4 regions of the Thalassotalea atypica genome follow, and region 2 is predicted to be linked to each of the others. Evidence: predicted binding sites of a transcription regulator. Region 2 holds the regulator's gene; each other region holds the start of a gene.

Region 1 (3,191 bases), 1.1 Mb from region 2:
CAATTTAAAGCCAGCGCTATAAGACAAGCACTTTATTGAGGAAAAAACTGTGTTAACAAACCAAGAACAGCTTAGGTATGGCCGCCAAATCATGCTCGATAATGTTGGAGAGCAGGGACAAATTGCACTGCAACAAGCAACTGTCCTTATTGTTGGTGTTGGGGGATTAGGCTGTCCAGTGAGCTTGTACTTAGCCTCTGCTGGTATCGGAAAAATTATTTTATGTGACGGCGATGATATTGAAATCACGAATTTACAGCGCCAAATACTTTTTACTGAACAAGATATTGGTAACAACAAGGCAGAAACTGCCGCTGAAAAACTTAACGCAATCAATCATCATATAGATATAGAAGTGATAGATGAAATGTTTGATCACGAATTAGCCCAATACTATATGCCGCTAGTTGATATCGTAATTGATTGCACAGATAGCATGAAGGCTAGATATTTATTAAATTCCGCTAGCATACAACATCAAACACCTTTGATTATTGGCGCCGCGACTGGATTGGATGGCCAAACTTTAGTTATTGATCCCGAACAACGCTCCGCTTGCTATCAATGCGTATTCCCCAAGGCCGACGAAACTCCTGTAGATAATTGCCAGACCCTGGGTATTTTAGGTCCTGTACTGAGTATTGTCGGCGGTATGCAGGCACTGAGCGCAATTAAATGGCTGGTCAACATGCCTGTCGCTATAAATCAGCTTTCATTATTTGATGGTCTCAATCAACAATGGCAACACTTTAAGGTAACACCTCAAGCTGACTGTCCGGCATGTAAGAAAGACTAAAAAAATCAGTTTATAAGCTTCTCATAATCGAAAAGCCCCTTAAGCAGAACTTAAGGGGCTTTCCTGAATTTGATTTGACTGAATTAATTGTTACTTAAACAATCCCATGTTTTTATCGGAAACGGCCTCTCGCCAACCGCCGAGCCATTCTGACCGTGCGTCTATATTTTGATAAGGACAATTGTCTTTTGATTTGCCATTGATGCCTGCCTGGTACCCGTTTGCGTGCGCTCTATCTAAACGATCTCTTTTCTGTCTTCTCATAGATGACTCTCCATAACTTACTGATAAGTATACTGAATTAGAATTTGGCGGCCGATAGGTATTCTCTATCGACAATTCATTTAAGAACAAATGAGATGAGATTGCAATAAGAAAAGAGCAATAATATTGTCATTTTTTGTAATCGGGCTATTGATAAATAGATCGTACTTTTAATGTAATGTTTTTATGTGCCGAAAAACAACTTGTTAGCAAAATATGGTTAAAAACCGTTATAAGAATTACTACATATTCAAACATCTTTTTATTACAAATAATTTTAAAGACATACGAGCAAATTACTTGACTAACGGTCGCAACATTTTTTCCAAACCATTGAGCTTAACCTCGTACATTAACGCCAATTGTGCCCCTAACTTTGAGTCAGGAAAACCTTGGCCGTGAAACCAAACAAGATAAGGCTCAGGCAATTCTATCAACTTACGCCCTGCATATTTTCCAAATGGCATCGTTTGATTGATTGCTTCTATAAGCGCTTGTTCATTTGCTAACATAGGTCAACTACTAATATTTTTGTCAATGTGGTGGCTAGTATACTGATACTGATAATTTAGTGTATGGCGTAATGAAAAGAATTTTTTTCTCAACTAACCTACACTAGTTTATGAGTCATTAGTGATGCTAAGATAATCGTAAAATATAAAGACATATTGTGTTTAATAATAAAAATAAACATGGAAATTCTGCTATCGGTAGAGCCCATCATCGAAAAAAGTGACCGTCAGTTAGAATCAAAAAAGCCTCAAAATAGACTTGTAGACATCTAAACATCTATTTGATATCGTATTCATGAATTGAATAATTAATATTAATTTGGATCGCATATGACACAGAAAACTCAACTAATTACGCTTGCTGGTGGCTGCTTTTGGTGCATTGAAGGGGCATTTAACAATGTAATGGGTGTTGTATCGACAAAATCTGGCTATATGGGAGGGCAGGCAATTGACGCTACATACAAGCATGTATGCACAGGTACAACGGCTCATGCAGAAGTAGTGCAACTTAGTTTTGATCCGACGAGGATTACCACAAGAGAAATTCTAGAAATCTTCTTTTCCCTGCATAATCCTACTCAACTTAACCGCCAAGGCAATGACGTAGGTCCCCAGTATCGCTCTGCAGTTTTTTATCATAACATTGAACAAAAACAAGCTGCAGAACAAATCATCACTGAAATTGAGGAAGATAAGATCTGGCCGGATACAGTCGTGACTGAAGTAGTAGAAAGTTTGCCTTTTTATCCAGCAGAATCAGCACACAATAATTACTACGAAAACAACTCGGAGAGCCAATATTGTCAGCTAGTTATATCACCTAAACTTGCGAAATTAAGACAAACGTTTGCCAGTAAATTAAAGTAATGTACTCAATTGGCTACGCATTAAACTGAAGTTTAGCAAGAATATGCGAGGTGAAACACCGATAGAAACACCGATAGAAGAGTATTCTTTCTAAGAACCTATATGAGTTATGAGCACCTGAAAATACATGTAACAATTGTATTTCGAAAAATAAACATTAACTGCATGTTAATAGTTAACAATGTGTATTCACTTGAATCATTAGGCGCGAGGGTATTAAATCACTTAGTTAGGAGGATCTAGTGCAACACTAGTAATCCCCCTTGAACAACTGGTACATCAATAATTTTACTAAGAAATATGGGACTTGAGGTAAGTAAATAGAGCTTTGTACTGTTTGCCGGGCTTGTCCGCCGCTTTCTCTTTACCTGCCTGACGAACTAACTGACGTAACTTTTGACGCTCCATGGCGGAATGCTCTGCCAATAGCGCTTCTATTTTTTCACTGCCCTGCTCAATGACTTCATCACATAACTTCTCAAGTCGATTAAATTTGGTCGTTTCTTGTTGATGCTTATTGGCCATAACATCAAGCGCCTGCTTAATAGGTGCTAAATCAGTATCTTGCAACACTCTCGCCATAAAACGCATGTGACGATTTAACGCATCGTGCTTATTGGTGATTTTATCTGCTAATACCAAACACTCTTCTATGGCTTCGGTAAATGGAATTTTACTACGCTGATGTTTTGAAAGCTTTACCAACTTGACGGCAAAATCTTGCAATTGATGCATTTCGCGCTTCAATT
Region 2 (3,191 bases):
GATTTCGTGATGCAGTTTATCGCTCTGAACAACGGCTAATTCATAAATGTGCAACAATTCATCGGTGGTATCGCCGTTTGCTGAGACCACCACGACATCGTCAAGCTTACAATTAACTTGAATAATGTCTACTGCTCGATTGATGCACTCAACCGACGCTAAACTGCTACCGCCAAATTTGTGTACCTGAACCGCTTGCTTGCATAATTTATTGTGCATTGCAGACCAAACTTGCTCTTGTTCTTGCTCTTCAATCTGAGCTATATCGCTTTGAATTGACATATTAATTACCATACTGCCGCTTGCGATGAGCTAACACGAAACTGCGGCGTTTTCTTTGCGTAATCATTTTGCAACGATGTCACTTTCTGACCGTGTTGGCTGGCGTTAAGGCCATTATTTAAGTCTGTTAGGATGTCGTTGATATCTTCTAACCCCACCGAAACTCGCACTAAAGACTGTGTAATACCGGCTTCGAGTTGTGCTTCAATTTCCATTCCTGCATGAGTCATGGTTGATGGGTGGCTTATTAAGCTCTCAACGCCTCCAAGTGATTGTGCAAGTGTGAATAGCTCAAGGTTAGCAAAAAGTGCTTTAACTGCTTCTACGCCACCCTTAACTTCAAAACTGAGCATTGCACCAAAGCCTTGCTGCTGCTGTTGAGCCAACTCATGGTTAGGATGATTGGCTAGTCCAGGAAAATACACTTGCTTTATCGCTGGGTGTGTTGCTAAAAATTCTGCAACTGATTGCGCATTTTCCTGATGCTGTTTCATCCTTAGCGGGAGAGTTTTTAGTCCACGTAGTGCTAAAAAGCTATCAAACGCTGAACCAGTTATACCAATGCAATTTGCCCACCAAGCCAGCTCTTCGCCAAGTTCTTTTTCTTTCGCTACGAGTACGCCACCTACAACATCACTATGACCGTTGATGTATTTGGTTGTTGAATGAAAAACAATATCAGCCCCAAGTGCAATTGGTTGCTGAAGTACGGGAGACAAGAACGTATTATCCACTGCAACAATGGCACCAACTGCATGGGCTTGTTGTGCTATTGCGCGAATATCAACTAATCGTAATAATGGGTTACTTGGCGTTTCAATAAGAACTAATTTAGGTTGTTCAGCCAGTGCTTTCGACAATTGCTCGGCGTCAGATTGGTCAACAACTATGACTTCAAATTGTCCTCGCTTGGCCAAATGAGTAAATAAGCGATAACTGCCACCGTAGCAATCATGAGGTATAACAACTTTTTCTCCTACCGACAATAATTGGCATAACAAATGAACCGCTGACATACCGGTACTGGTGACAATGCCCACAGCCCCACCTTCTAGATCCGCAATTGCTTGGCCGAAAGTAGCGCGCGTTGGATTGCCCGTGCGCGAATAATCAAACTGGCGTTTATCATTAAAGCCTTTAAGTGAATATGTACTAGATAAATGAATTGGTGCGACAACAGCACCATGATGCTGATCGGTATTAATACCAGCCCTGACGGCTGTTGTGGCGATGTTTTTGGCACTCATAAATATTCACTTTTACGTTTAGATGTTTGGACGTCTATAAATCTATACGTTTTCTTTTGAAGGGTCAAGAAGTTTTAGACATCTAAACTTCTACACATCAAGGTTGACTCAGTCGCGTCAACAAGTACAATTTGCATTGGCTTAAAGAATAAAACTGCAGAGGTATTTAAATGGCTGAATGGAATGGCGAATATATTAACCCATACGCCGAGCACGGAAAAAAAAGCGAACAAGTAAAAAAAATTACCGTTTCCATTCCGTTACGTGTTTTAAAAGTACTTACTGATGAGAGAACTCGTCGCCAAGTAAACAATTTACGTCACGCAACAAACAGTGAATTATTATGTGAAGCATTTTTACATGCGTTCACCGGACAGCCGCTGCCCAATGACGAAGATTTGGCAAAAGACAATAATGAGAAGTTACCACACAGTGTTCGCCAATTATTGGAAGCACAAGGGGTGACAGATTTCAGTCAGTATGAAGATGAAGTTGAAGAGTAGTTTGCTTTACAAATTCATATAATTAGATAAAGACAACAAAGGCGCTATTAGGCGCCTTTGTTATTTCTAGATTAGGCTATAAACTTACCTGTTATTCCGCCATGTAGTTTTCAGGCATATCAAGTGCTGCAACCCCTGACTCAATCGCAGCTTGTGCTACCGCTTTGGCAACACGAGAACATAAGCGAGAATCCATTGGTTTTGGAATGATGTAACTACTACCAAAAGTGAGTGCGTCACTACCGCTGGCTTTTAGTACTTCCTCTGGCACTGGCTCTTTAGCAAGTTCTCGAATGGCATGTACAGCGGCAATTTTCATTTCGTCATTAATTGCTCTTGCTCTAACATCAAGTGCACCACGGAAAATAAATGGGAAACACAAGACGTTATTTACTTGGTTAGGGTAGTCAGAACGGCCGGTTGCCATAATAAGATCATCACGTGCAGCTGTCGCTAGCTCAGGTTTAATTTCTGGATCAGGATTTGAACAAGCAAAAACCACAGGTTTATCTGCCATTAATTTAAGTTGCTCAGGTGATAGCAAATTTGGACCTGAAACACCTACGAAGACATCAGCGCCTTCGATGACATCATCTAGGGTTCTTTTATCGGTGTTGTTGGCAAATAGTTTTTTGTATTCATTCAAATCATCGCGACGAGTGTGGATCACTCCTTTTCGGTCAAGCATATAGATTTTTTCACGCTGTGCACCGCATTTAATTAACAGTTCCATACAAGCCACGGCCGCTGCTCCAGCGCCCAAACAAACGATGTTAGCTTGCTTAATAGACTTACCTTGGATCTCGAGTGCATTTAACATACCCGCCGCGGTAACAATGGCCGTACCATGTTGGTCGTCATGAAATACAGGTACTTTACAACGCTCGATTAATGCGCGCTCTATTTCAAAACACTCTGGTGCTTTGATGTCTTCTAAATTTATGCCACCGAAGCTGTCTGCAATATTAGCTACCGTTGTTACAAAGTCCTCAACAGATTTATGTTTTACTTCAATATCGAAAGAATCAATTCCAGCAAAGCGTTTAAACAACAATGCCTTACCTTCCATAACTGGCTTAGACGCCATCGGGCCAAGGTTTCCTAACCCAAGGATGGCAGTACCATTAGAAATTACAGCAACGGTATTTCCTTTCGCCGT
Region 3 (3,191 bases), 660 kb from region 2:
ACACCGGGTCCCAATGCGTTCGGATAGGTCAGCTGTTCAAATGCTTCAAGCACTTCCATATTAGAACGTGACGTTTCAATAGTGAGCACATCCGCATCAAGGTCAATGAGGGAGGCAAGAATGTCATTAAATTCTGAATAACAAATGTGGCTATGAATTTGTGTTTCATCACTAACATGAGCACTACATAGCCTAAAAGCCTCTGTAGCCCATTGACTATACTTCGCCCATTGACTTTGCTTTAACGGCATCGCTTCTTTAATGGCAGGTTCATCAATTTGAATGATCCCAATGCCATGATCAGCTAAATCACTCACTTCCTCTTTAATGGCCAAACCAATTTGTTTAGCGACTTGCTCACGGGCAATGTCATTGCGAATGAAAGACCAAGACATGATCGTAATCGGCCCTGTAAGCATAGCTTTGACCGGCTTTTCCGAGAGCGAATTTGCGTAGCTGATCCAAGGAGTCGTCATCGGTTGTGGACGAGAAACATCACCGTAAATAATTGGAGGCTTAACACAACGAGAGCCATAGCTTTGTACCCAAGCAAACTCAGTAATTGCACAACCGTCGAGCTGTTCACCAAAGTACTCAACCATGTCATTTCGCTCGGCCTCACCATGTACTAAGACATCAAGCCCTATTTGTTCCTGTTTGCGAATAACCGAGGCAATTTCAGACTTGATCGCTGTTTGATATTCGACATCACTTAGTTCTTCTCGCTTCCATTTGGCGCGCGTTGCACGAATATCACCGGTTTGCGGGAAAGAACCTATCGTTGTCGTTGGGTATAGCGGTAAACCTAAAGCGCGTTGCTGAATTTCTTGCCTTTGCTCAAAGCGTGACGCTCTTTCAAAGTCAGCAGTAGACAATGCAGAAATAGCTGTTTTAACTTTATTATTGTTACGCTTTTCAGAGACCAAGCTTTGCAATACAGGGGTTGAATACTTAGTAATGTCATCGGTATTTTTGCTTTTAAGTGCAAAGGCCAATAGCTCAAGTTCATTACATTTTTGGACAGCAAAGGCTAGCCAAGATTTTACTTCTTCATTTAAATTCTTCTCTAAATTTACGTCAATTGGGCTATGCAATAGTGAACAACTAGGCGCCAGCCACAAACGCGAACCGAGGACATTAAGCAGCGGCGAAATACGTTGATAGATGGAGACAAGATCTGACTTCCAAACGTTTCGTCCATCAATCACACCTAACGAAATGACCCAATCATTTGGCAAACTATAAACAAATTCAGTGATATTTCCTTGTTCTGCAACAGTATCCAAATGAATGCCATCAACATTCAATTTCGACACCAGATTTGAGAGGTGATCTACTCGGCCAAAGTACGTTGCTAGTAGCCACTTACTGCTCGTTTTTTTGAGTTGTTGATACGTGGTAGTGAGCGCGTGTTGCCACTGTTCGTTCAACTCTAGGGTTAAAATAGGCTCATCAATTTGGATCCATTCACAATTAAGCTGTGCAAGCTCATCAAGGATCACTTGATAAGCTTCAAGCAATTTTGGCAAGAAGGTGATCTTATCTTCAATCGTGGATTTAGCTAAATACAAATAAGTCACTGGGCCAATAATGACAGGTTTGCATTGATAACCTGCACTTTTTGCTTCTTTAACTTGTCCAACAAGTGCTGCGGTATCAATGCATATTTCGGTTGACGCAGTTATTTCTGGCACTATGTAGTGATAGTTTGTGTCAAACCACTTTGTCATGTCGCTGGCCGCACAGTTGCACTCGCCGCCACTTTGTCCTCTCGCTATAGCAAACTCAGTATCTAAAACTGATTGATTACTTTGAAATCTTTTTGGCACAATGCCAAGCATAATACTGGTAGACAGCACTTGGTCATACAAAGCAAAGTCACCGACAGGGACTAAATTCACACCATTTTGATGTTGTGTCTGCCAGTTTTCCTGTCTGATTTGTTTCGCTTGATCGAGCAAGTCAACTTTAGATATCTTCTTCTGCCAATATTGCTCTAATGCTTTTTTCAATTCTCTTTTTTTTCCAATTCTTGGAAAACCTAAATTATGTGTGATCATATTTCTCAACTTTATTTGGACGTCTAGATGTTTAGGTGTATATAATCAACTTTAAGAAGAATGTTGGCAATCGCAAATTCTTCAACAGCACTTGTAGGAATTTCAACATGTTAGAAATTAAACACTTAAAAACATTAAATGCATTGGCAAAATACAACTCCATGCGAAAAGCAGCAGACAGCTTGTTTATTAGTCTGTCGGCGCTTTCTCACCAAGTGAAAGATCTGGAATCAAAGATCGGAATGCCGCTTTTTATCCGCGGTTCAACACCTATTGAGTTTACCGTTCAAGGACAACAAATTTTAACATTGGCTGAAAACGTTTTACCTTCATGGCAGCAGACAGAGCGAGACATTGTTGCCTCAACAACTAACACATACAGCATTGGCATCGCTTGTCACGCGTGTTTTCAGTGGTTAATCCCAGTTATTGAGCAAGTAAAGACTGAAGTAGACGGTGTAGAGTTTGATTTTACTGACGAGTTATTTGACGACCGAGATAAAGTCGATTTTCTGTTTTGCGATGAAAAACCATCTAACACGGCTCCTCACTTGCTAGGACAATTTGAGTTAGTCGCGGTACTGGCTAAACGGCATCCACTAACAAAACAAAAGTACCTCAGTGCAGAAGACTTCAAACAATCAACGCTACTCACTTACCCGATCGCACAGAAAAAAATGGATATTTTTAAGCAATTACTGTTGCCCCATGGCATTGAACCGAAACAAGTGAAGCAAATAAAAAATAGCCATACAATTTTACAAATGGTTTGTGCAGGCGTAGGTATTGCCGTTTTACCTAACTGGTTAGTTTCAACTTATGCCGCAAGTGATTTAATTAGTGTCAGGCCGATCACACAAGAAGGCATGTTTAGTCATATGTACTTAAGTCACCAAGAGAGTATCGCAACGAAAATACTCTTCGAACAGATGTTCATAAGTTCAAAGCAGCAATTTAATCAGCTAGAATTAACGCTTGGCTAGAAAGCAAAAAGGAAAAGAAATGTGGCAACAACAAACGATTAGCCTTACAGCACGAACACGTGGATTTCACTTGATCACTAACGATATTATTCGACAACTGCCAGTGCTTGCTAATATCGAGTGCGGATTATTACACTTGTTCATTCAG
Region 4 (3,191 bases), 2.1 Mb from region 2:
AGTTACTGATGTAGACAACCGTCTTGCTGAAATTATTGATAACTTTAACTATAACAAACAAGCGTTAGCTGCCTACAATTTAGAAGACTGCGTTCTGGTTTGGCAAATTTTTGAAAAAACACATTTACTCTCTTTTTCTAAATTGCGTGCTTCATTAACCGGGTTATCACTTGATAGAGTCGGTGGTTCGGTTGCAGCGTTCACTAATTTATATTTACCTAAATTGCATCGTGCAGGTTACATAGCGCCTAATTTAGGGGATGGGAAGTCTGATTTAGTCTCGCCCGGCGGTCATGTGATGGACTCCATTCCTGGGCTATACAACAATGTATTAGTACTGGATTTTAAAAGCCTATACCCATCAATTATTCGTACCTTTCAAATCGATCCGATGGGACTTATTGAAGGGCTTAAATCACCTGACAATGCCATTGTGGGTTATGACGGGGCATTGTTTTCTCGAGACAAAAACTTTCTGCCGGACATTATTACTGAGTTGTGGCAAGAGCGTGACAAAGCCAAAGCAGATCAAGATGCGGCGCTCTCGCAAGCAATAAAAATTATCATGAACTCGTTTTACGGGGTGTTGGGGTCGACCGGTTGTCGCTTCTTCGACCCAAGGCTCTCTGGCTCAATTACCAAACGAAGCCATAGCATCTTAAAAACCACCAAAGAGTGGATTGAGGATTTGGGGCATCAGGTGATTTACGGTGACACCGACTCCATTTTTGTCTTTGTAGGGAATGAGCAAAGCCCTGCGTCGTGCCAGCTTTTAGGCAAAGATTTAGCCTCGTACATCAACGACAAATGGTCTGCCATTATTGAGAATGAACATCAGGTGGTAAGCCAGCTTGAAATAGAATTTGAAACACATTTCAGTAAGTTCTTTATGCCGACCATTCGCGGGCAGGGGGCTGCTAAAGAGCTAAATAATATAGGCACTAAGAAACGCTATGCAGGCATGGTAGACGGCAAACTTAAATTTAAAGGGCTAGAGACTGTCAGAAGTGACTGGACGGATATCAGCAAAGTATTCCAACAGGAGCTTTACAGAAGAGTATTCGAAGATATTCCCGTCAAACAATACATTCAGGTATTGGTAGACGATATTAGGGCTGGTAAGCATGATAAGGCTCTTGTTTATCGTAAAAAGTTGCGGCGTAAGTTAGAAGACTATGCCAATACGCCACCCCATATAAAAGCGGCCAAATTAGGGAATGAAGTAGCGCAAGAAAAAGGGCAAAAAATCAAATACAAAAGAGGAAGTAAAATAGAGTATGTAATTTCGGTAACCGGTGTTGTCCCTGTCGACCTTATCAGCTCATCGCTTGATTATGATTACTATATCGAGAAACAAATAAAGCCCATCGCTGATGATATTCTGCCGTTTATCAATGAAGATTTTGATGATATTACCAGCCAACAACTTGGCTTGTTTTAGGTAAAATAATACAAGCGCACCGCGCTTTTTAGGCTCTACTAACAGTTTGACCTATATTCATTTTTTATTCTTTATAACAATTCACTACTTGTAGCCTAATCACATAACCTGTATAAATAAATTATAGATGGCTAGATAGCTAAATTAGTTTTGAACGACGTTTCAAAGGCAAGTGATTTTAAAATGAAAAAACAAACGCAAATTATCAATGCAGGGCGCGGCAAAAAGTGGGCAAGTAATGTGGTCAATCCACCGGTAACGCGCGCGTCAACGGTCGTATTTAATTCTGTTGAAGAGATGAAACACGCGACTAAGAACAAAACCAATCAAGTCATGTTCTATGGTCGTCGTGGCACCAGTACTTCATTTGCGTTTAGCGAAGCGATGACGTCGTTAGAAGGAGGCGCAGGCTGTGCGCTTTACCCATCAGGTACTGCTGCGATAACCAATGCAGTATTGTCGTTTGTTGAATCAGGCGATCATATTTTAATGGTTGATACGGCTTACGAGCCAACGCGTGATTTTTGCAATAAAATGCTGAAAAAATTAGGTGTTGAAACCACTTACTATGATCCACTTATTGGCGCAGGAATTGAAGCGTTAATTCAAGATAATACGCGTATCGTGTTTTTAGAGTCACCGGGCTCTATCACCATGGAAGTGCAAGATATTCCAAGTATTGCAAAGGTAGCGCACCAGCATGATTGTATCGTCATGCTCGATAACACATGGGCGTCGCCGATCAACTGCCAACCGTTTGAACTAGGCGTTGATGTGTCAATTCAAGCGGCAACTAAGTATGTGGTTGGCCACTCAGACGTGATGCTCGGCACGGCAACTGCCACAGAAAAATACTGGCCAACTCTACGTGAAAACAGTTACATCATGGGGCAGTGTACTTCACCGGATGATTTGTATTTAGCGGCACGTGGTTTACGTACGTTAGGCGTTCGTATGGCTCAGCATGAGAAAAATGCCATTAAAGTTGCTACATGGCTACAAGGGCGTGATGAAGTAGAAACATTATTGCACCCTGCATTCGAATCGTGTCCAGGTCATGCGTTTTTTAAACGTGACTTTACTGGTTCAAACGGCCTGTTCTCGTTTGTATTAAAAGCAAGTAATAATGATGCTATTACTTCATTACTCGACGGTATGGAACATTTTAAAATGGGCTATTCTTGGGGCGGCTTTGAGAGTTTAATTCTTGCTGTACAAAACGTAAATGCATTGCGGAGCGCGACCACATGGCCATACAAAGCAGCACTAATTCGTTTGCACATTGGCCTAGAAGACGTGGATGATTTGATTGCGGACTTAGAACGTGGTTTTGAGCGGTTAAACGCTTTACTTTAACCACCCCATTTATGATTTGTGAATTAAAAAAGCCCTCTGTCGAGGGCTTTTTGTGTAAATTTATTTAAACTTAATCAAATCCAAGCTTGTTTATCTGATGAGACAGTGAGTTCACTGTTGGTGTCACCTGTATGTGCCGTTGATGAAGGTTCAACCATCATAAAGTGAGTATCCGGTGTGGCTTTAGGGCAATGCTCAACCCCTTTAGGTACAACGTACATTTCACCAGCATTAAGTACGATATCTTCACTTCTTAACTGCAAAGTTAGCTGCCCTTTAAATACAATGAAGAGTTCATCTTCATTATCATGTTTGTGCCAAACTAGCTCACCTTCGCCTTTGGCTATTTTGACTAACTGTCCGTTAGACTCAGCAATCACTTTGGGTGTCCAAA

The links. Region 2 encodes MetJ, which represses methionine synthesis genes. Its sites were predicted from a motif close to TAGACGTCTAGACGTCTA; they were not measured.
Region 1: the regulator MetJ is predicted to act here: its motif matches at 1,835-1,852, upstream of msrA (peptide-methionine (S)-S-oxide reductase MsrA).
Region 3: the regulator MetJ is predicted to act here: its motif matches at 2,077-2,094, upstream of metE (5-methyltetrahydropteroyltriglutamate--homocysteine S-methyltransferase).
Region 4: the regulator MetJ is predicted to act here: its motif matches at 1,566-1,583, upstream of QUE03_RS08140 (cystathionine beta-lyase).

The regions. Positions count from the first base shown of each region.
Region 1 covers NZ_AP027364.1:722,552-725,742, reverse strand. Annotated here, with positions in the region: gene modC (molybdenum ABC transporter ATP-binding protein) at 1-39, shown strand, start outside; gene QUE03_RS03375 (HesA/MoeB/ThiF family protein) at 50-796, shown strand; gene rmf (ribosome modulation factor) at 887-1,060, opposite strand; gene QUE03_RS03365 (DUF3820 family protein) at 1,357-1,572, opposite strand; gene msrA (peptide-methionine (S)-S-oxide reductase MsrA) at 1,903-2,442, shown strand; gene yjgA (ribosome biogenesis factor YjgA) at 2,734-3,191, opposite strand, start outside.
Region 2 covers NZ_AP027364.1:4,056,726-4,059,916, forward strand. Annotated here, with positions in the region: gene metL (bifunctional aspartate kinase/homoserine dehydrogenase II) at 1-282, opposite strand, end outside; gene metB (cystathionine gamma-synthase) at 288-1,529, opposite strand; gene metJ (met regulon transcriptional regulator MetJ) at 1,700-2,032, shown strand; gene QUE03_RS18235 (malic enzyme-like NAD(P)-binding protein) at 2,124-3,191, opposite strand, start outside.
Region 3 covers NZ_AP027364.1:330,532-333,722, reverse strand. Annotated here, with positions in the region: gene metE (5-methyltetrahydropteroyltriglutamate--homocysteine S-methyltransferase) at 1-2,060, opposite strand, end outside; gene QUE03_RS01480 (LysR substrate-binding domain-containing protein) at 2,168-3,043, shown strand; gene QUE03_RS01475 (secondary thiamine-phosphate synthase enzyme YjbQ) at 3,063-3,191, shown strand, end outside.
Region 4 covers NZ_AP027364.1:1,762,377-1,765,567, forward strand. Annotated here, with positions in the region: gene QUE03_RS08135 (DNA polymerase II) at 1-1,441, shown strand, start outside; gene QUE03_RS08140 (cystathionine beta-lyase) at 1,625-2,797, shown strand; gene QUE03_RS08145 (cupin domain-containing protein) at 2,872-3,191, opposite strand, start outside.